One region of the Methylophilus sp. 3sh_L genome, then DNA from elsewhere that is predicted to be linked to it. Evidence: predicted binding sites of a transcription regulator. Region 1 holds the regulator's gene; the other holds the start of a gene.

Region 1 (11,394 bases):
CTTTCACGAAAAAATTGAAACCAGCAACTTCCTGCTGATCGTGTTGACCTTCATCACGATCTCATTCGGTGGTCTGGTCGAAATCGTGCCTTTGTTCTTCCAAAAGTCCACAACCGAGCCTATCCGTGGTTTGGAGCCTTATACTGCATTGCAATTGGCTGGCCGTGACATTTATCTGCGTGAAGGTTGCTACAACTGCCACTCACAGATGATCCGTCCTTTCCATGCTGAGACACTGCGTTATGGTCATTACTCTGTCGCTGGCGAGTACGTTTACGATCACCCGTTCCAATGGGGTAGTAAGCGTACTGGTCCTGACTTGCACCGTATTGGTGGCAAGTACAGTGATGACTGGCACCGCGTGCACCTGCACAACCCACGTGATGTTGTTCCAGAGTCCATCATGCCAGCCTACCCATGGCTGGAAGAAAACCTGGTTGACGACAAAACCATTGGTGACCATATGGCTGCGCTGCGTAAAGTTGGCGTGCCTTACACCGACGCGCAGATCAAGGCTGCCGGGGATGAAATCAAAGGCAAAACCGAGCAGGATGCACTGGTGGCTTACCTGCAAGTGTTGGGTACACACCTGAAATAAGGAGACGCGCCATGGATATCAACATACTACGCATATTTTTTACAGTACTGAGTTTCGTCCTGTTTGTGGCAATTTTGATTTGGGCATGGCGCAATCGCAACTCCGCGCAATTCAAGGACGCGCAGAATCTGCCGTTCGATCAAGACTAAATACTGCGCGGAAAGGTTAAGGAAAACATCATGAATGATTTTGTAAATGGTTTTTGGCCGATCTGGATTTCGACCATTACCTTGGGCGGGATTGCTTTCTGTGTCGGTCTGCTGATTTTTGCAAGCCGCGTCAAAGTGCCTTTGGATAGTGATAACACCAATGGTCACGAGTGGGATGGCATCAAGGAAATGAACAATCCGCTGCCGATGTGGTGGGTAGGCTTGTTTATCATTACCGTGATTTTTGGCTTGAGCTATCTGTACCTGTTCCCAGGGTTGGGTACCTACAATGGCAAGTTCGGCTGGACAGAAGTGAAGCAGTATGAAGCTGAAGTGGCCAAAAACAACGAGAAGATTGCACCGTTGTATGCCAAATACGCAGCCATGCCAGTAGAAGAAGTAGCCAAGATTCCTGAGGCACGTGATATCGGTAAGCGTATTTTCCTGAACAACTGTGCAGCTTGCCACGGTTCAGATGCCAAGGGTAGCCGCGGCTTTCCTAACCTGACTGATCACGACTGGTTATATGGTGGCGCACCTGACACCATCAAGTTGACCATCACCAATGGCCGTAACGGCATCATGCCGCCAATGGCTGCTGCGGTAGGTTCAGAAGAAGACGTGAAAAACGTGGCCAACTATGTATTGAGCTTGTCTGGCAGTATTCATGACTCTGGTCGTGCCAATGCCGGTAAAGACAAGTTTGTGGTCTGTGCTGCTTGTCATGGTCCAGAAGGCAAAGGTAACCAAGCGATTGGCGCACCTAACCTGACAGACAACATCTGGTTGCATGGTCAAGGTGAAGCTGCCATTATCAAGCGTATCCACGAAGGTAAAAACAATGTGATGCCAGCCTGGAAAGAAAAATTCAGCCCAGAGCAAATTCACTTGCTGACTGCTTATGTTTGGGGTCTTTCCAACAAATAGGCGAATGCAAATAATCCATGAGCGATATTAAACAAAACGCTGTGAATAAAACCACCATCCCTGAACAGGAGGTGGTTTTATCACTTTATAAGTCCGCAGATAAGATCTATGCCCGTAGTGTCTCCGGATTATTCAACAACTGGCGCTGGGTTATGGTGTGGGCCACCCAACTGTTTTTCTATGGGGTGCCTTGGCTGCAATGGGATGGCCGTCAGGCCATGCTGTTTGACCTCGATGCGAAACGCTTTTACATCTTCGGCCTGATCTTTCATCCGCAGGACCTCATTTACCTGTCGTTTTTGCTGATTGTTTCTGCGTTGTCATTGTTCCTGTTTACGGCGATTGCCGGTCGCTTATGGTGTGGTTATACCTGTCCACAAACGGTGTATACCGAGATTTATATGTGGATGGAAAATAAAATCGAGGGCGATCGTATCGCACGTATGCGTCTCGATGACAGTAAATGGAATCTGAATAAGATCACGCGCAAAACGCTCAAACAACTCGCCTGGATCTGTTTTGGCTTGTGGACAGGCGTGACGTTTGTCGGTTATTTCTCTTCCATCCGTGAGCTGGTGCCTAACATCCTGAGCTGGCAATTGGGCGGTTGGGAAACCTTCTGGATTTGTTTTTACGGCTTTGCCACCTATGGCAACGCAGGCTACATGCGCGAACAGGTCTGCAAATACATGTGTCCGTATGCCCGCTTTCAGAGTGCCATGTTTGATGATGACACCATGATCGTGACCTATGACGAGGCCCGTGGTGAGCCACGCGGGGCACGTTCTAAAAAAGCTGGCGAAAATGCCAATGGCCTGGGCAGTTGTATCGATTGCAGTATCTGTGTGCAAGTCTGTCCCACCGGCATTGATATCCGTAAAGGCTTGCAATACGAGTGTATCGGTTGCGGCGCCTGTATTGATGCCTGTGATGACGTGATGGACAAGATGGGCTATGCCAAGGGTTTAATCAAATACTCCACGCAAAACGGCATGACCAACCGCTGGACCCGTCAGCAAATGCTGCAGCGTCTGCTCCGCCCACGCGTGATCATTTACACCACGATTCTGGTAGCGCTGACCGTAGGGATGATCGTCAGCCTATACTTCAAGCCAGACTTCAGGCTGGATGTGTTGCGTGACCGTGCGGTGATGTCCCGCTACACCGATGAAGGCATGATTGAGAACGTCTACAACCTCAAACTTGAAAATGATACCGAAGCGGTTCATGACTATACATTGAAGGTCACTGGCTTAGATGGCTTGGTGGTGCATTTTGCAGATGATAATACCCAGGATTTCAAAGGCTTGCGTCCGTTTGAAACCCGTAACGTGATCGTTGAGCTGGAATTGCCTGATGGCGTGACCCGCGCCGGTTCGCACAAAATCTTTTTTGAAATGACGGATTTACAAAGCAGCGAAACGGTCAAAGAAAAATCGGTCTTTATCGTGCCGAGTAATTAATGGAGCAGACTTTGTCACAGAATCAAACACAGCAGAAACCGGCCACGCAAGGGACTGACCCAAAACGGTGGTATCAGAACCCTTATGTCTGGATGATTATTGGCGGCCCCTCTGCTGTGATTGTGGCTTCATTCATCACCTTGTATCTGGCCATTACCCACCCGGATCCGGCCATTGATGATTACTACCGCAAGGGGATAGAAATCAACAAGACGCTGGATGCGCAAGCACAAGCAGGCCAAACCGATGCCATGGCACCCGCGATACAGGCACGTAACCATGCGCAGACTGGCCTGAAACCTGCTGAGCAGTAATTCTTCTACTGCATCATAAACGTGTAGGCTTGCTTTTAACCTCTCTTAGATGAGAGGTTAAGCTTTTTTGAGGACGCGTTTAAGCAAAGACGCGTACGTTGAAACCACGCGCTTGTAAGGCTGCAGCATATCGCTGTAACAGGCTTAAATCTGGCGTTTGAATGCTGGCTTGCGTATCTTGTTGGCTAGCTCTGGCAATGCTATATAGTAAAATGCCTGCAATATTTTCTTTGAATGGCTGTAGCGCTTCAATATAGCCGTCTAGTGACGGCGTCGTAACCAGCTTGTTTTCCACTCGCCGCTGCATCACAGCGGTTTGCACCCAAGTCGGACACAGTTGGCTACAAGCCTTTAACCGTTGCAAATGCAAGCTGAGGGGCAAGCGGGCGTCGTTCACGGTCAACATCTCTGCGTCATTGCCTGCATCCAGCTTAAACCAGACTTCACCTTCCATCTGCTGCAGTACGTGCATCGCCTGCTGTGTGGTGGCCAGATGCATCTGGCTGCCATTGGTAATCAGCCTGACCCGCGCCGGACGATCTGCCTCAGGTTTCTGGCTTAATAATTGTTGAACGCAGCTTAAGGCGGCAGAAAATTGCGGTGAGGTGGTGGGTTCGCCGTCTCCGGCAAAGGCAATATCCTGTACATAGTCAGACACGGCAAGTGACGCCGCTGGCAGATGTTCTGTTAACCAATCCAGGCAAGCAGTGAGTTCGTCTTGCAAGCGCGGCATGTCGATCTCAGGCGAGGCGCCGCGTTGCAGCCCGGGCACCTGGCAATAAATGCAATGCCAGTTACAGCAGTGGTTTGGATGCAGGTTGATGCCAATCGAAAGGCCCTGTGCACGGCGGGACCAGACTGGGTAAATATACTGCCAGTCTTGTTGTTCTGCTACCTGGCGCAGGCTATGAAACAGAGCTAAAGGCTGTGTCATCCCTTAGGCAGTTAAAACAGGGAAATGCCCGCTAGCAGGTGCTGGCATTAAAAATGGTTTTGAGTTTTTCGTGGTCCAGAATGCGGATATTTTTTTGCTTGACCTCGATAATGCCTTCATCACTGAATTTGGAGAAAGTGCGGCTCACTGTTTCCAGTTTCATACCCAAATAACTGCCGATTTCCTCACGTGTCATGCGTAAAATCAATTCGCTCTTGGAGTAACCGCGGGCATGCAGACGCTGCAGCAAATTGAGTAGGAACGCTGCCAGGCGTTCTTCGGCGCGCATATTGGCCAATAACATCATGACGCCGTTTTCACGTACGATCTCGCGGCTCATAATTTTGTGCACATGGCGTTGCAACACAGGAATTTCGCGCGACAGGTCTTCCACATGATTGAAAGGCATCACACAGACTTCGGCATCTTCGAGCGCAATCGCATTACAGTTATGTTTGTCGCTGACAATGCCATCCAGCCCCATGATTTCTCCCGCCATCTGGAAGCCAGTGACTTGTTCGCGGCCATCTTCAGAAACGACGCAGGTCTTGAAAAAACCAGTGCGGATCGCGTACAGCGTGGTGAAGGCATCGCCGCTGCTGTAGAGGTGACCGCCTTGTTTGACTTTTTTGCGGGTGGCAACCATGCCATCCAATTTGGTCATTTCTTCCGTGCTCAAGCCGACTGGTAAGCATAACTCACGCAAGTTGCAATTGGAGCAGGCGACCTTGAAACTGGATTCTGCGTGCATGGCAGGCGTCCTTGACTGACGTTGAACATGCGACGAATTATACGCTTCTTCGGTTGCGATTTCATTGAACATGGGCGGGCCTCTTCCTTTTGTATTTAGGCGCATTATGCAGCAGGCCTTACCCCGTGCATTTGACATGCGTCAAAAAGCCCTGCATTGGTTTATGGCACAGTAGCACCACTCAACCCGTAAAGCCCAGTTGCGGGATACCGATAGGAAAGAATTTGCCACAAACCATGAACTCCCCGTTGCTGATTACTCAAGAGCATATTGAGCGCTATGACGTCTCCGGGCCTCGTTATACCTCTTATCCAACCGCTGACCGCTTTGTGGAGGCGTTTGACGCCGCCGCTTATCTGAAGGCTGCCGAGCAGCGCAATATCAGTAACTGGGCGCAGCCGCTCTCGCTGTATGTGCATATCCCGTTTTGTGCTTCGCTGTGTTTTTATTGTGCCTGCAATAAAATCGTCACCAAGCGCTATGAGCAGGGTGCGATTTACCTCAATTACCTGCAGCGCGAGCTGGATTTGCACCTGGATAAATTTGCCAAAAAGCAAACGGTTAACCAGTTGCATTTGGGCGGCGGCACGCCAACTTTTCTGAGTGATGAAGAGCTGACACGCCTCATGCAGATGTTCAGGCAAGCGTTTGCATTTGCAGAAGAAGGGGAGTACTCGATAGAGATTGATCCGCGCACTGTTAATCAGCAGCGCCTGCAACATCTGCATGATCTAGGTTTTAACCGTCTCAGTTTTGGTGTGCAAGACTTTGATGCCGATGTGCAACAGGCCGTGCACCGGGTACAGTCTTATGCGCAGGTGGAAAGCTTGATGCAGCAAGCGCGGGCCATGGGGTTCGAGTCGATTAATACCGACCTGATTTACGGCTTGCCCAAACAAACGCCGGCGACCTTCCGCCAGACCATTAGCCAAATCATTCAATTGCGGCCAGACCGCATCGCGCTGTACGGTTATGCGCATTTGCCATCGCGCTTTAAACCACAACGCCGCATTTTGCAGGCAGTCTTGCCGCATGCTGTGGATAAAATTCAAATGCTGTCGGAAGCGATTCAGCAACTGATGCTGGCGGGCTATGTGTTCATCGGCATGGATCATTTTGCCTTGCCTGATGACCCGCTCGCGATTGCCAAACAGCAGGGCAGGTTGCACCGTAACTTTCAAGGCTACAGCACCATGGCTGATCAGGATATCCTGGCCTTGGGCGTCTCGGCGATTGGCAAGGTGGGCGCTACTTATAGCCAGAATGCCAAAACCCTCGAAGAGTATTACGACTTCCTCGATCAAGGCCAACTCCCTATTGTGCGTGGCCTGGCCTTAAGCCGCGATGACCTGATCCGCCGTGCCGTCATTATGGCAGTCATGTGCCATGGCGAGTTGAGTTACGAATCCATTGAGTTGTCTTACATGGTCAATTTCAAGCAATACTTTCAAGCCGAAATTGCACAGCTGGCGGAAAAAGAAAAGCAAGGGCTGGTGGTGCTTGAAGAAGACGGCCTTAAAGTGACTGAAATGGGTTGGTATTTTGTGCGCGCAATCGCCATGGTGTTTGATCGCTATTTGCAGCACGATGCCAACCGTGCAAGGTTCTCCAAAATCCTTTAAACTGCTGGCATGTTAGCCAGTTTACTCTTGACTGCTTTTGTCATGGGGCTGGCAGGCGGCCCGCACTGTGTGCTGATGTGTGGCGCAGCTTGCGGCGCCATGCAAACGCCGCCGAATCCCGCCAGTCCCCAGCGTTCCATTCCTCTCCGAGTCGTCCAGACCATCCCCTGGAGTTTTTACCTGGGACGCATGCTGGGCTATGGCCTGCTGGGTGCCATTGCAGCCGAAACCTTGCGCGGTTTAGCCTGGTTATCTAATCAAAGTCATTTGTTTCAGCCGCTATGGACGTTCTCGCATACGCTGATATTTGCCTGGGGCGTCTTACTGCTCATCCTCGGCCGACAGCCGCAATGGGCGGTGCAGCGGGCCCAATTGATCTGGGCCTGGATCAAGCAGCATACTTCCCATGCCAAATTTGGTTACCTGTTGACGGGTTTTGTCTGGGCCTTACTCCCGTGTGGCCTGCTTTACTCGGCCGTGATGCTGGCCTCACTCCAATCGCAATGGTTGCAAGGCGCACTGGTGATGATCGCTTTTGCCACCGGTTCCGCCACCATCCTCGCCTTGGCGCCGTTTTTCTGGCGCGCTGGCCAGCAAAGTCTGCCGCGCTGGTTTAGTGAGGCGGCAGGCATGCGCTTGAGTGGTGGCTTGCTGATTGCCCTCAGCCTGGTAGCGCTGTGGATGGATGTCATGCATCACGACAAACTGTGGTGCCAGTTGTTATAACCGTGCCCAATCATTGGCTTGAGTCGCAGCCGCAAGTTGGACTGATTCACCCCCCTGTATTGCCTACGCCCTTAAATTCCGCTAACTTACGATTGTTAAATTAAATTAACATTCGGGAGGGGCGATGATGCGATGGCTACGTATCTGTTTTTGGCTGTGGTTGATCAGCCACAATTTGACATCAGCCTATGCGCAAGTGCCAGAAATATTGTTGGCCCAGGTCTATCATGACGGCCTCCATGTCGATGATTACCTGGTCAGTGAAAAACTGGATGGCATACGCGCCGTCTGGGATGGCAAACAACTGATCAGTCGCCAAGGGCATCCTATTCATGCTCCGGCCTGGTTTGTAAAAGACTTCCCCAAACAAGCGCTTGATGGCGAGTTGTGGATGGGTCGCGCGCAATTCGAACGGCTTTCTGCCACTGTACGCCGCTCTCAGCCAGATGAAGCAGAATGGCGCCGCGTCGCCTACTATGTATTTGAATTACCCACAGCACCAGGTTCCTTTGTACAACGCGCCCGGCAAATCGAGCAACTGGCCCAGCGTCACCCTAGCCGCTACCTCAAAGCCATCAAACAGTTCCGCGTAGCAGATACCGCCGCGCTCAAGCGCACGCTGGACTGGGTAGTGGCGCATAAAGGTGAGGGCCTCATGTTGCATCAAGCCGATGCGCCTTACCTGACTGGCCGTAGCCACGTGTTGCTCAAACTCAAGCCGCATCTGGATGCTGAAGCCAAAGTCCTTGCCTACGTGCCCGGCAAAGGCAAATACCAAGGTAAAATGGGTGCATTAGTGGTCGAAACCGCGCAAGGCATACGCTTCAAACTTGGCACTGGCTTTAAAGATGCTGACCGGGCACATCCACCGCCTATCGGCAGCCAGGTGACGTTTACCTATCGCGACCTCACCAAAAACGGCAAACCAAAATTTGCCCGCTTTTTAAGGGTGCGGCCACCGGAATAATTGAAACAGAAAGGATCACACAATGAAATGGATGCTTGGACTCGCAGTCACATGTTTTGCAATGAACGCCTATGCGTTGGATTTAAGCGGTGTTTACAGCTGTACCGGTGACGATGCACATGAAGGCAAATACACCGGCACAGTCACCATGAAATTGCGCCCAGAGCACAGTAAAGGCGCGGATGCCAGCTATGATTTTGAACTGGCTGTGCCGGACTATGGCACTTATAAAGGCCACGCCGCCGCGCACGGCATGCATGCGGCGATGCATTTTGCCTTGCCGATGGAAAATGGCGAATATGGTGGCAAGACGCATGATTATGGAACCGGGATTGCCGAATTTAAGAAAAATGCCAAGGGGCAGTTGAGTTTTAGGAAGTTTTATTTTGAGCCTGGGTTTAAAGGTGGCAATACGGGAGTCGAGGAGTGCGTGAGGAAGTAATTTTTGTTTTAAGGCTCAAGTATTTTGTGTAGCGTTGGTTTCGCCTCTAGGCGAGTTACTTTCTGTTGCTTGCCCCACAGAAAGTAACCAAAGAAGAGGGCCCCCAGCCATCACGGCCTGGCGGCTCCCTTACTTTGTCTCCGCTACTCAGCGTGATGGAATGGGATTTGTCTCGCCAAACTACGAGCGTAGAAGTTTGGACCGTTCAAAAAAATAATGCTTTTATTCAATCCGCCAACAATGGCAGTCGCATGGTGTTCCGGGGTCCCCATCTGCCGCGCCGAGCAACACAGGGTTGGCGGGAGTACTCGGCCATCGGCTGTCCGAGTTCCGCAACAAGCCACGAAGTCTGTGGCTTGTCAGGGCGAGTTTCGATGGCCGCCCGCCAATCCGAGTAGCGCAGGAAACAAGCGGAAGCTGGGGTGCACTTTCTTTTGGTTACTTTATCTTTGTACAAGCAAAGAAAAGGAACTCGCCGAAAAGGCGAAAAGTCACTCATCGAGTCAACACTTGGCGCACAATAAACAGAACAGACCTTGCAAGCAAAAAGCCCAACAAATCTGACTACGAGCGTAAATCTTAAGCTAGATGTAAGCCGTCATGCTGCATCCCCATTCGCATGCCATGATAAAATCACCCCCCTATGACCGCTGTCTCCTCCATCCAACTCATCAGCCAACTCGAAAAACAACTCTCCCAGTGCATGCTGGCTGACCGCTTTCCGCTCAAGCGCCGGTTGAATCAGTTGCGTGACGCGCTTAAACAAAACAAACCTGTCGATAAATCTCTGGTTGATATCGCACATAAGGTGCAAGCTTCGCAGCAAAGATTGCAAGCCCGCCAGGCGGCGTTGCCTCAGCCTGATTACCCGCCAGAGTTACCGGTGAGTGCTAAAAAGGATGAGATTGCGGCGGCAATTGCCAAGCATCAGGTAGTCATTGTGTGCGGTGAAACCGGCTCCGGTAAAACAACGCAATTGCCTAAAATTTGCCTCGAACTAGGGCGCGGTGTCAGCGGGTTAATCGGCCATACCCAACCACGCCGGATTGCTGCGCGCTCGGTGGCGTCACGGATTGCGCAGGAGCTGAAAACACCGCTGGGTGAGGCGGTGGGTTACAAGGTGCGCTTTAATGACAAGTTGTCTGCCGATAGTTATGTCAAACTGATGACTGACGGTATTTTGCTGGCGGAGACGCAGAGCGATAAATTCCTTAACGGCTATGACACCATTATTATCGACGAGGCGCATGAACGCAGCCTGAATATTGATTTTCTGTTGGGCTATCTCAAACAGTTACTCCCCAAGCGGCCAGACTTAAAAATCATTGTCACCTCGGCGACGATTGATGCGGACCGCTTTTCTAACCACTTTGATGGCGCGCCGGTGATTGAGGTGTCCGGGCGCACCTATCCGGTGGAAATCCGTTACCGGCCTTTAGGCAACAAGACGACCATGGTGGCCGTTGAGGTGCCGGTGGATGATGGGCTGGATGATATAGACCGCTTTGCGCAAGACCTGATGGGGATCAAGCGCAAGCCGCCACGCACCGAGACACGCTGGTTGGAAGAGGATGACGAAGAAGAGGTGATGGAAGATGCCATCCTTGATACGGCCGAGGATTTATTGCGTTTGGGTGATGGCGATATCTTGGTGTTTTTGCCGGGTGAGCGTGAAATCCGTGATACAGCAGAGCATCTGCGTAAATACCAGGGCCGCTCGCCCAAACTCAAGTCGATTGAGATTCTGCCGCTGTTTGCGCGCCTGAGCATAGAAGATCAGCAGAAGATTTTCCGGCCCAGTGGTCAGCGCCGCATTGTGCTGGCCACCAACGTCGCGGAAACCTCGCTGACGGTGCCTGGCATCAAGTATGTGATTGATACGGGGCTGGCACGGGTCAACCGCTACAGCCCGCGCGCCAAGGTCGAGCAATTGCAGATTGAAAAAATCTCGCAAGCGGCGGCCAAGCAGCGGGCAGGGCGCTGCGGCCGTGTCTCAAATGGTATTTGCGTGCGCTTGTACGGTGAGGAGGATTTTAACCAGCGTCCGGCATTTACCGATCCAGAGATTTTGCGTAGCTCGCTGGCCAGCGTGATTTTGCGCATGGCGGATTTACGCCTGGGCGATGTGGCTGAGTTCCCGTTTATTGAAGCCCCTTCTTCACGCCTGATCAGCGATGGCTATCAGTTGCTACAAGAGCTGGGCGCGGTGACCGAGCGCCGCGAGATTACCGAACTGGGCCGCCAGATGGCGCGCTTGCCGCTGGATCCGCGTGTGGCACGCATGATTCTGACCGCCAAAAAAGAAGGCTGCGTGCGCGAGATTCTGATCATTGCCAGCGTGCTAAGTATCCAGGATCCGCGTGAGCGGCCCATGGACAAGCGTGAGGCTGCCGACAATGCACATGCCAAATTCAAGGCCGATGACTCTGATTTTATGAGTTATCTCAAGCTGTGGGATTGGTATGAGCAGGCGCTCAAAACCAAGAAATCCAACCGCGACT
Region 2 (11,394 bases), on a different contig from region 1:
TTAACACAGCCACTCGCACCACAACTTGAGGGCTTATTGCCAGCACAGCTTGGTCGCGAGGCGTTTATCCAAGAAGTCGAGCAATTGGTGATGGTTTTTGCAGAATTGCTGGACTGCCAGACCGTTGGACTGCGGTTGGAGGTGTTGCAAAAGGCCATGTGTCCGCAATTTCACGTGGATCATACCGGGATCAGGTTGTTATGCACCTACCTGGGACCAGGCACCGAGTGGCTGGAAGAAGCATTTGCCGACCGTCGTTATCTCAATAACCGCAGTGCAGACAACAGCCACCAGCGTGCGGGTGTGGTCATTGATACGCGCGGCATCAGGCAGGCAGATAGCTTTGATATCGTGCTGCTGAAAGGCAGTCGGTGGCAAAACAACACCACAGGCGGCGCCATACACCGCTCACCGGCCGTCCCGGACGGGCAGGTTCGCGTCGTGCTCGCCCTGGATGCCATGAGCAATTAATGCGCTTTGTCATCAAGACGTCTTATCAAGCCCAGTATACTGTTATCCAAACAATCCACGGACTTTGCGCTCGCAACACGGCATGCTAGATCATCCTAAACGCATACAACTGAATCATGGACTGCTCGCTTTATTGCTGGCAGTCTTGCTGTTGTTTGTCTTTGCCGAGCAACAGATCCTGAAGCATGCAATCTCTCACCTATCAGACGAGATTAACCACAGCCTCAAGCACGACAAAACTGGCCAAAATGACTTGTGTGAAGAATGTTTATGCCTGGACAATCTCACTGACACCCTGTTACCTGCGCAGGCGCTATTGCTGCATTCGCCAGAAATGGCGCCTGAAGTTGTCAGCAGTCCTCCAACCTTCTATTCAAAACTGTCCTATCACCGCTACGCAGCGCGTGCCCCGCCTCTTTTCGTTTAAAACTGAGCCCCAAAGACAATCAGACGAAGAGGACCTCATCCTGAGGCCAAGAGGACAACTTTATGTATATCAAACGTATTATTTCTGTGGCAGTGGGCGGGCTGTTTGCCAGCTACCCGGCAATTTCCGCACTGGCGGAAACAGTAGATGACAGCGCGCTGGAATTGGATAGTGTGCAAGTCACGGCAGAACGCTTTAGCAAAATCCGCAATAGTTTATCGCCAGACACGGGCGGCAGCGTCTACCGGTTTGACCAAAAAGATATCAGCAACATCCCTGGCGGTGAAAACAACAGTTTTAACCAGATCTTGCTGCGCGCACCCGGGGTGGCGAATGACTCCTATGGTCAACTGCACATCCGCGGTGATCACGGCAATATCCAATACCGGATTAACGGCGTGATTCTGCCAGAAGGCATCAATGGTTTTGGTCAGATTCTCGATACGCGGTTTGCCGATAAAATCAATTTAGTCACTGGCGCACTCCCTGCGCAATATGGCTACCGGACGGCGGGCGTGATTGAGATTGAGACCAAGAAAAACTTTAAACCCGGCGGCAATGTCGGCTTTTATGGCGGCACCAGTGATACCGTCAACCCAAGCATACAGATGCACAACTCAAGTGGCGACTTCAGTTACTACGTGACGGGCTCTTATCTCTCCAATAACCGTGGCATCGAAAATACTACCGACAGCTACAACCCGATCCACGATAACACCCAGCAAACCAAAGGGTTTGCCTACATGTCGTATTTGATCAATCCTGAAACGCAACTTGTGGCGATGCTGGGCTCCTACTATGGCAATTTTCAAATCCCCAACAACCCGGCACAAACGGCTGACAGTGGCTATCTCTCTGCCTTAGGCTTGTCTGGCTATAATTCCTCCAGCCTCAGAGACCACCAAAATGAACGCAATCAATATGGCATTTTGGCCTTACAGAGCTCCATTGGCGCGGATTTTGACTACCAGATTTCGCTATTCACACGCTATACCAGCACCACTTATACGCCCGATATCACAGGTGGCCTGGCATTTAACGGTGTCGCTTCCCGCGTATTTAGGGACAGTTTCAGCAATGGCTTGCAAGCGGATGGCAGTTACCACTGGGGCGATAGCCATATCATCCGCATGGGCATGTTTACCAGCACCGAAAACATCACCAGCGACAATACAGCCAATGTCTTTCTGACCGCAGGCGGCTCGCCAACCAACACCCAGGCCACCATTGTTGATAACAATCGCAAAAACGGCAACACCTTGCTGGGGCTTTACCTGCAGGATGAGTGGAAAATCAATAACAGCCTAGTGATGAACTATGGCGTGCGTGCTGACAAAATGAATGCCTATGTCAGTGGTGGCCAGCTCAGCCCGCGCGTCGGCATGGTATGGAATGCCACGCCGCAAACCACCTTCCATGCCGCGTACTCAAGGTACTTTACGCCCCCCCCCACCGAATTGGTTGGGACGAAAACACTGGCCTTATTCAGCAATACCACCAATGCTGCGTCCAGTGACCTCAATGGCGCAGTCAAACCCGAGCGCTCACATTATTTTGACGTAGGTGTCAGCCACCAGTTAACGCCAAAACTCACCTTGGGCTTCGACAGCTACTACAAAATTGTCCAGGACCTGATTGATGAAGGCCGTTTTGGTGAAGCCTTGGTGTACACGCCGTTTAATTATGCCAAAGGCAGAATTTATGGCTTTGAATTGACGGCAAGCTATAAAGACGAAGCCTTCTCAGCCTATGCCAACCTCTCACGCTCAATGAGCCTCGCCAAGAATGTCGTCTCGGCGCAATATAATTTTGAGCAGGATGAGTTGGATTACACCGCTAACCATTGGGTGCATACCGACCATGACCAGCGCTATACCGCGTCAGCTGGTGTCGGTTATTTATGGCAAGGCTATCAACTCAGTGCCGATGCCTTTTTTGGTAGCGGGCTGCGCCGCGGCTTTGCCAATACCGAACATATGCCAGCCTACACGCAGGTTAACCTGGGCGCGACCACCATGATCAATGCTGGCGCCTTGGGCAAACTTGAAACCAGGTTAGCCATCATCAACCTGTTCGATAAAAAATATGAATTGCGGGATGGCTCGGGCATCGGTATTGATGCGCCGCAATTCGGACCACGCAGAGGTGTCTTTATTGGCCTGAATAAATACTTTTAATCTGAGATGTGATGGACCTTTGATGCCGCGGCTATCGGAGGTCCATCACACCGCAAGCAGCATAAAAGTGACAATTTGCCACACCTGTTTTTCACAGCAACCCTGCTGTGTTTTTTTCTAAATAACTATCGTGCTTTTTTAAGGAGAAGTCGCATAGATCACCTTATAATGATTCTTATTTAATAGCATTACCACAATAACAATAAAATAGTTTGCCTAAGCTACTTGATGCGATCAGGCACAAAGAGAACACACTGAACCAGATTGACCAATACGCAGACTCACAGGGAAAAATAAATCATGATGTACCCAAAAACGATTGCTAGCCTGCTGGCAGTCATGTTGTTCCCGGCGGTGACAGTTTATGCTGAAGATGCCGTTGAACTGGAACCCGCCAAGCAAAATAGTAAACCCAAGAACAATCAAGCGACAGAACCCAGTGTCGAGCTCGATAGTGTCGTTGTTCTGGGCACCAAAGAACAAGCTTCGGCGACCGATAAAGGCCTGGCCGGCTCGGTAGATGTCATTACACGTCAAGAGCTGGAATATGAACATGTCACCGATACCCTGGAGTTGTTTAGCAAAACGCCTGGCGTGGTGCTGTCCCGTTTTAGCCAGGGCATTGTCAATACCGAAGTCTCTATCCGCGGTTTTAGTGGCAATGGCGAAACACCGAATGCCAAAGTGCTGGTGGATGGCATTCCGTCTAATTTGTTCTCTGGTCTTAGCGAGCTGGATTATCTGTTCCCCACCAACATTCAGAGCGCCCAAGTGTTTAAAGGGACCAGCGACGCTTCGACCGGCCTGTTTGCGACGGCAGGCAACTACAAGGTAGAAACCCGTAAAGATATCGGCAAGCAATTGCAATTTGGTTATGGCAGCTTTCAAACCCGGGAAATGCAAGGCTACTATGCTGAAAAACAAGGCGATTTCACCCAAAACTATGCAATCGGCTACCGCAAAGGCAATGGCTTCCGCGCCCATACCGAAAATGAAAAAATCGCTTTATCCGGCCGTTGGCAACTGGATTTCGAGCAGTCCAGCCTGGCATTGAGCGCAAAGTATGGCAAATATAACTCCCCGGAAGCGCCAGGGTTTATGTCTAAAGAACAAGCGCGTGATGACCGCAGAGGCGTAGCGCCCAATGCACTCAACGACAGCGGTGAGAAAGAATTCAAGCATTTAAGCCTGCATTACGATTACTTTTTTAATAACGATCTCGATTTAAGCCTGAAAGCTTATTGGCAGAACTTTGATCGTGAACGCAATGTCCGCTTTTTTGGTTCCCCAGGCCTAGAACATCGCTTGGAAGACCAGACTTCGATCGGTTTGGTGAGCAAGTTAAACTGGAAAATCAATCCCAGCTGGGCTTTTGAAACTGGCTACGATATTGAACACCAGCATGTCGATGAATTCCGTCAACGTTTGACCACTATCCGGCGTAATGCCCAATACGACTTCACGGCACAAGGCATTTACGCCAAATTTGAAAACACGCCGCTGGACTGGTTACGCTGGAACCTGGCCTATCGGGTGGATTATTTGAACAGCGACCCGAGAAACCAGTTTGTGATTAATGGCAGCACGCTCAGGACACGCATGCTGGATAACCAGACCATCGTACAGCCCAAATTCAACTTATTTGCTAACCTAAGTGCGCAGCAAACTTTATTTGTAAATGCCGGACGCAGTTTTCAAACACCCACTGGCGTTAACCTTAATCTCTATAGCACCAATGGCCCGACCAACGTCAAGGTTGCGATCAACGATGGCTGGGAATTAGGACTCAAGAGCCAGTGGCATCCTGCTTTGAATACGCGTCTTTCTTATTGGCAACAAAAAGCTGAAAACGAATTTATTAATATCGACAACTTTAACCAACTCATCGGCGCCACCCGCAGGCAAGGGATCGATGCCAGTTTTGACTATGCGTTAGACGAGCAATGGCACTTTTGGGGCAATGTGTCACGGGTAGAGGCCATTATCGTGAAACCGGATGCATTACACCCGCAATTCAAGGATAACTCGGTCCGCAGCATCCCCTCTTACACTGCCTCGCTGGGCCTGCAGTTTGTGCCCAATGCAAACTGGATTGCACGTGTTCACGTGGATAGCCAAGGCGACTACTACGTCAATGAAAGTAATCAAGGCGGCAAATATGGCGGCTATACCCTGACCAATGCCAATATTGACTACAAAACCAACTGGGGCCGAGTCAGCTTGTTAGCCAATAATATTTTTGATCGCTACTATGAGTATGTGTATGACTTTTCATCCACAGGTGCGACCAACCAGCTTAACTTCGCCCCCGGTGCTGGCCGTAACTTTATGCTCACAGCAACGGTGGATTTTTTATGACTGCATTGCTATCGATTCAACAGCTCAGCCTAAGCTTTTCCAAACGTAAAATCTTAAATCAGCTTGAGCTCAACTTACAGGCAGGTGAAGTCGTCTCTGTACTGGGCAGCAATGGCGCCGGTAAATCAACGCTGCTGAAAAGTATTTTAGGCCTACATGCCAACGCCGAGCAAACAGGCAATATCCTGATTGCCGGCATTGATATCGCACAGGACCGCCAGCGGGCGCTATCGCACCTTGCCTACGTGCCAGAGCACCCTGCCGTATACGGACATCTCTCTGCGATAGCGAATATCCGTTATTTCTTAAGCCTGGCCGATATAGATCATGGAAAGGATATTGCCAGCTGCCTGACCATGGCTGGCTTACCGGAAACAGCCTGGCATCGGCCTTGCAGTGAATATTCCAAAGGCATGAAACAAAAGGTGATGCTGGCATTTGCGCTGGCCAAACAGGCAACATTGCTGTTACTAGATGAGCCTAACTCTGGCCTGGACCCGCAAGCGACCGAAGATTTAAATCAACTGATTGTGCAATGCAAAGAAAGTGGCATGGGCGTGCTGGTCGTCACGCATGATGTGTTGTCTGCCATTGGTTTTTCTGACCGTTTGCTGATGCTGACCAATGGCCAGTTGCAAGCGGTAATTCTGGACCAAGCAGCACTGACAGTGGATAGCCTGAAAAAGCTGTACCAGGGGCAAGTATGAGCGCATTGATCTGGAAAATCTCCTGCAATGAATGGCGCAGGTTATGGCATGCACGGGTTCCGGCATTGCTTTTGATGGTGCTGGTGACATTGTGGGGCATTGCCGCCCTGGCCGCCCATCACCACTGGCAAGATCATGCACAGACGGTGGCCGAGGTGACGGCGCGTAGCCAGCATGACTGGCAATCGCAACCCGACCGTCACCCGCACAGGGTCTCGCATTTTGGCGATTTCGTCGCCAAACCGGTCCATCCGCTCAGTGTGATCGAACCCGGCATCCTCGACCAGTCTGGCCATCTGGTGTATCTGGAAGCACATCGCCTGAACAGTGCCAACTTCAACCCGGCGACTGAAGCCACTACGCTGGGCCGCTTTTCATTGATTACACCGGCCATGATTGTGCAATGGTGGATGCCACTGTTTTTGATCATGATTGCCTATGCCACCGTCACTGCCGATAAAATCACCGGCATCCTGGCCTTCATGCGTGGCAATGGCACGCCTGGCTGGGTAATTGCCGCCGGAAAATGGCTGGCATTGTTTTTACCGCTGCTGTTACTTTTGTGCCTGCAGGCACTGTTGACGCTGGCATGGAGCTGGCACAGTGATCAGTTATGGTCCAGGCTGGGGATCATGTTGCTGGCGCAAGTGCTGTACATTGGCGGCTGGTGTCTGCTGGTCGTCACCGTGTCCTGGTACAGCCGGCAATTGCATAGTGCCTTGCTGACTTTATTGTTGTGCTGGGTCTGTATCTGCATTATTTTCCCGCGCGGGCTGGCAAATCTGGCTCAGATCGCCTATCCCACACAACCGCGCGTCGAGGCTGAATTCCATGCGGAAACCAAGCTGCAAAGCATAGGCGACAGCCACAATCCTGACGATCCGCATTTTGCCACCTTTAAACAAAGCATTCTCGACCAGTATCATGTCAGTAGCGTGGAAGAGCTGCCTGTCAACTACAATGGCCTGCTAATGCAGGAAGGCGAGCGTCTGACCACAGCAGTCTACCGCGAACAACAGGCACTACATGATTCGCAGCTGGCAAAACAGAATGAAAGTATCCGGCACTGGTTATGGCTGACACCGGCCTTGGCGCTGCAATATATACAAATGGCGGCTAGCGGCAATGACTTGCCACATCACCAGGCTTTTATCCGGCAGTCTGAAGCCCGGCGATATCAATTAATCCAATATCTGAACCAGATCCACACTTACAAAGTGGATCAGCATGACGATAAGAACACGCGTGTTTCTGCAGATTTGTGGAAGAAGGCCCCCCGCCCTCCGGTGAATCTGCCACCGATGGCCGTCAGCCATGCCAGCCTGACTGCAGCTTTTCTGGTGTTAATTGGCTGGCTGTTACTGCCCGGCTCCTTGCTTGTGAGGGTTTCGCACCGACTATGAAACATGAACTCACCCTGCTGCTCAAGCAACGCAGCATGACGCTGTTACTTTGGCTAAGCCTACTACTGGTTAGTTTTAGCCTGTTAAATGGCTGGCAAAATATCCATCATATCCAGTCCCAGATCCAGCATGCGCAACAGGAAGAGATCCTGCGCAAGCAGGACTTTATCCAGCGCTTCAGCCATGAAGGGACCCTGGAGGCAGGCGAAGTTGGCTATTACCTGTTCCACAATGTCTATTACCAACCTGGCGAATGGAGCTTTATTGCGCTAGGCAACCGGCTGGTAGTGCCGTATGTGCAACGGATACGTTTACTCGGTTTGCAGAGCCAGCTTTACGATGGGGAGTCACATCACCCTGAATATGTGATGCTGGGGACCTTTGATTACACATTTTTGCTGGTATTTTTTGCCCCTTTGCTCTGTATCGCCCTGTTGCATGACCTGAAAGCGAGCGAGCAACAGGCGCAACGTTTACTGTTTTTGCACAGCCTGGTAAAAGCGCCTGGCCAGTTCTGGCTTAAACGCGTGTTATGCCGCTGGCTGCTTGTCACGCTTGTCTTCATATTGCCGGTTTTACTGTTTGCCTGGCTACACTCGCTTTCCTGGTCACCGCTGTTACACGTGCTGACCATTACAGCCTTATACACGTTTTTATGGTCTGCATTGTGTAGTGCAATCAGCCTGCGCAGACGGGCACTCAACGCCAACTTCAATGCCATGTTACTGAGCAGCATTTGGGTCATGTTATGCGTGGTCTTACCGAATCTTTGTCAGCTATGGCTGCACGCCCGTTATCCCTTGCAAGACGGTAGCCAGTTGGCCATGCAGCATCGGCAATTAGTGCATGGCGCCTGGGATTTACCCAAAGATGAGACGCTGCAACCCTTCTACGCTTTGTATCCACAATGGAAAGACACGCCGCCCGTCACAGGCCGCTTTCACTGGAAATGGTACTACGCCTTTCAGCATATGGGGGATGTCCAATTGCAAGCACAAGTGGCTGCACGGACACGCGCCTTACAACTAAGGGCAGAGGCGACAACAAAGATGGGGTGGTTGCCCACGGTCTGGGCGCAGTCGCAACTGGAAGCCGTCGCATGCAGCGATGTTCGCCATCTGCTTGTACACAGACAGCAGATAGCGCAATTTCACACCCACCTACGTGAAGCCATCTATCCATTCTTGTTTGAGGAGCGGGCATTAAACCGCAAAGATCTCGAGTCCATGCCCGTCTTTGGCGCAGACGATGCTGGTAAGTAAAGTCCGCATCCTGTCGTTAATGGCTAATGCGTCTTCAACACACCAATGGATAAGGTGACTTCGCCTGCGCGTATCGGTGGCGTGGCATTTTGAATCAAGATGCGCCCGGCCACGGGCGCGCGCAAGGTTTCAATATTGTCGCCAAAATAATCCGTCACCTCGCCTACCACCTGCCCCGCTGATACCCAATCGCCGATGCTGGATTTAGCCGTAAACAAGCCGGTTTGCGTGCTGCGTACTTCAATCAGTTTGCTGTAATAGTGAATTGGCGAGGCCACCTGTGCGGTGTCTGGTGTGCTGATAACTATGGTCTCTGGCGCATCAGTCATCCCCAAGCCATGCATGGCCCGTGCACACGCTTGCATGATCATGGTCACAAAAGCGGCATCACTTTGTGCAAACTGCCCGACTTCAAGTGTTAATCCAGGCTTGCCCCGGGTCTGTGCCGTATTCGGGTAAGAAATGGAATGATCAGGATCATTCGGCCTGCCATCATAAAGCACGATCTCTGGCGATCCTAGACTCTCAGCAAACTGCTGTGTTCTGGCATCCAGCGCTGGCACATGCGACACCGGCGAATACACATGTGGCAATAAATGCTGGTTGGCACTGCCTGAATGGATATCGATCAGGTAGTCGGTTTTGCTAATGACTTGTGCCGTTAGAAAAGCGGCCACTTGTTCAGTCAGCGTGCCTTGTTCGCTACCGGGAAACACACGATTCAGATTTTTTTCATCCACCGGGCTGAGCGCAATACGCCGCGCATGAAACCCCTCAAGATTCGCCAAATGAACCAGAATCACGGTGCCTTTCAAGTGTTCGGGTTGTATCTGTTTGCGCAATTGCTGCAGGGCAAGAATCGCAGGAAACTCATCGCCATGGATGCCTGCTGTCAGGGTCAATACCGGTCCTGGCGTTTGCCCATGAATCACCGTCACTGGGATCGCCGTTGACGCCACGGTCATCGTCCATGACGAGACGGTGCCTGGCGCAAGTTGCTTGCCCGCCAATTCAAAGGCTTCCCTTGCATGCACGCTTCCCCAACACAACCACAGCATGCAAACCCAGCAAAAACGCATTTTTTCCTCCTCAATAATGTGCAACATTGTTGCGTATTAAGCCATACCTGTAAAGCGTTAGATCAGCAGTCATCCACTAACAGCAATGGCTGTGTTAACCGTTAAATGGCAAGGCTAGGGAAACTAATCGCTGACAGGTCTTACTAAAAGATTGATGCACATGATTTAAACGCCTATGATCTGCTTTCTAATTTATGGCTTATTGTTACACCGCTTTTTAATGGAGTCCCGCATGCATATATTCACCCTCACCGCTCTTTTGATGTTGACCTTAAGCGAGCCTGCCTTCGCACGCAATATCAGCAATGAACAATCAGAAGCCGCCAGTGCCCGTGATGCCGTGGGCGATGCCATGAGCAAATTGAGCGATATCGAGCAGAAAATCCAGCGGCAACAAGCGCTACTGACGCAAGAGCAAGAAAAACTGAAGCAATATCAGGCTGAAAAAGCCCAGACCGAAAAAGACCTGGAAGCAAAAAAAGCAATTTTTGAGCAAAAATCCAAATTGCTGGATGAGGCCTGGAAACAGCGTACCGACTACTAATTTCATTCACTGTCCCACCACCCCAACACCAGTCTGCGGACTGGTGTTCTTTTATCTACTCTAAAACCTGCCTAGGTAACTAAGGTTTACCTGGCCAAACATTGCACCATTCCAACGACGATTGCCAAATCATTTCAAGTTGACCTGCGTCAATACCTGACATGAGTTGCAGACCTACAATGGCTCCAAGTTCAATGCACTAATGGAGTGATCACAATGAAAAAAACCGCAATCAGTTTAATGTTGGCTGCTTTATTGCCAGCCCTCAATGCTCAGGCAGAGCAAGGCGACTGGGTCGTCCGTCTGCGTGCCACCAATATCAGCCCGAACGAAAGTAGCGATCTGGGCAAATATGTAAACAAAAATATTGCGGCAGGCGCGATGTCTAGCGGTGCAGAATTAAAGGCTGACAGCAATACTATTCCTGAGCTGGACATCAGCTACTACTGGACCAAAAACATTGCGACAGAACTGATCCTGGCCTTGGGTTCCAAGCATGATGTGAGTATTACCAAAGAGCCAGGCTCTACCGTGCCTAATCAATTATTGGGCAGCATTGATGCATTGCCCCCGACCTTGACCGCCCAATGGCACTTTAACCCTGATCAAACCTTTGACCCTTATGTAGGTGCCGGCATTAACGCAACCTTTATGCTGGACCGCCGTCTGGACCTGCGCCAAGGCCCATTAGCCGGTCAAAAAATTAAAATTGACCGCGACAGCTTTGGCCCAGCTTTGCAAGCAGGCCTGGATGTGAACCTCAAAGATGGCTGGATGCTGAACGCCGATGTGAAATACATCTGGATGAATACCACCGTCAAAATGCAAAACCCGCTCAACGGCAATGCCTGGACAAAAATTGATGACCTGGATATTGATCCATGGGTGATCAGCCTGGGCTTTGGCAAGCGCTTCTAACACTCAAAGCGCATAACGTCTCTTCCCTGGGGCAATGTATTAGCTCCA

The links. Region 1 encodes FNR, which switches genes on or off when oxygen is low (the NO sensors DNR and NnrR bind a similar motif). Its sites were predicted from a motif close to TTTGATNTANATCAAA; they were not measured.
Region 2: a site for FNR is predicted at 10,567-10,582, ahead of ACIDF8_RS11815 (OmpW/AlkL family protein). Genes of this name have one in related genera too.

The regions. Positions count from the first base shown of each region.
Region 1 covers NZ_JBKOUF010000001.1:943,367-954,760, forward strand. Annotated here, with positions in the region: gene ccoO (cytochrome-c oxidase, cbb3-type subunit II) at 1-598, shown strand, start outside; gene ACIDF8_RS04760 (cbb3-type cytochrome oxidase subunit 3) at 610-747, shown strand; gene ccoP (cytochrome-c oxidase, cbb3-type subunit III) at 778-1,674, shown strand; gene ccoG (cytochrome c oxidase accessory protein CcoG) at 1,692-3,137, shown strand; gene ACIDF8_RS04775 (FixH family protein) at 3,230-3,451, shown strand; gene ACIDF8_RS04780 (hypothetical protein) at 3,531-4,385, opposite strand; gene fnr (fumarate/nitrate reduction transcriptional regulator Fnr) at 4,417-5,136, opposite strand; gene hemN (oxygen-independent coproporphyrinogen III oxidase) at 5,373-6,758, shown strand; gene ACIDF8_RS04795 (sulfite exporter TauE/SafE family protein) at 6,768-7,484, shown strand; gene ACIDF8_RS04800 (DNA ligase) at 7,609-8,451, shown strand; gene ACIDF8_RS04805 (hypothetical protein) at 8,474-8,893, shown strand; gene hrpA (ATP-dependent RNA helicase HrpA) at 9,597-11,394, shown strand, end outside.
Region 2 covers NZ_JBKOUF010000006.1:99,478-110,871, reverse strand. Annotated here, with positions in the region: gene ACIDF8_RS11860 (DUF1826 domain-containing protein) at 1-471, shown strand, start outside; gene ACIDF8_RS11855 (hypothetical protein) at 554-898, shown strand; gene ACIDF8_RS11850 (TonB-dependent receptor) at 961-3,075, shown strand; gene ACIDF8_RS11845 (TonB-dependent receptor) at 3,376-5,433, shown strand; gene ACIDF8_RS11840 (ABC transporter ATP-binding protein) at 5,430-6,140, shown strand; gene ACIDF8_RS11835 (DUF3526 domain-containing protein) at 6,137-7,543, shown strand; gene ACIDF8_RS11830 (DUF3526 domain-containing protein) at 7,540-8,805, shown strand; gene ACIDF8_RS11825 (succinylglutamate desuccinylase/aspartoacylase family protein) at 8,829-9,884, opposite strand; gene ACIDF8_RS11820 (hypothetical protein) at 10,117-10,428, shown strand; gene ACIDF8_RS11815 (OmpW/AlkL family protein) at 10,645-11,346, shown strand.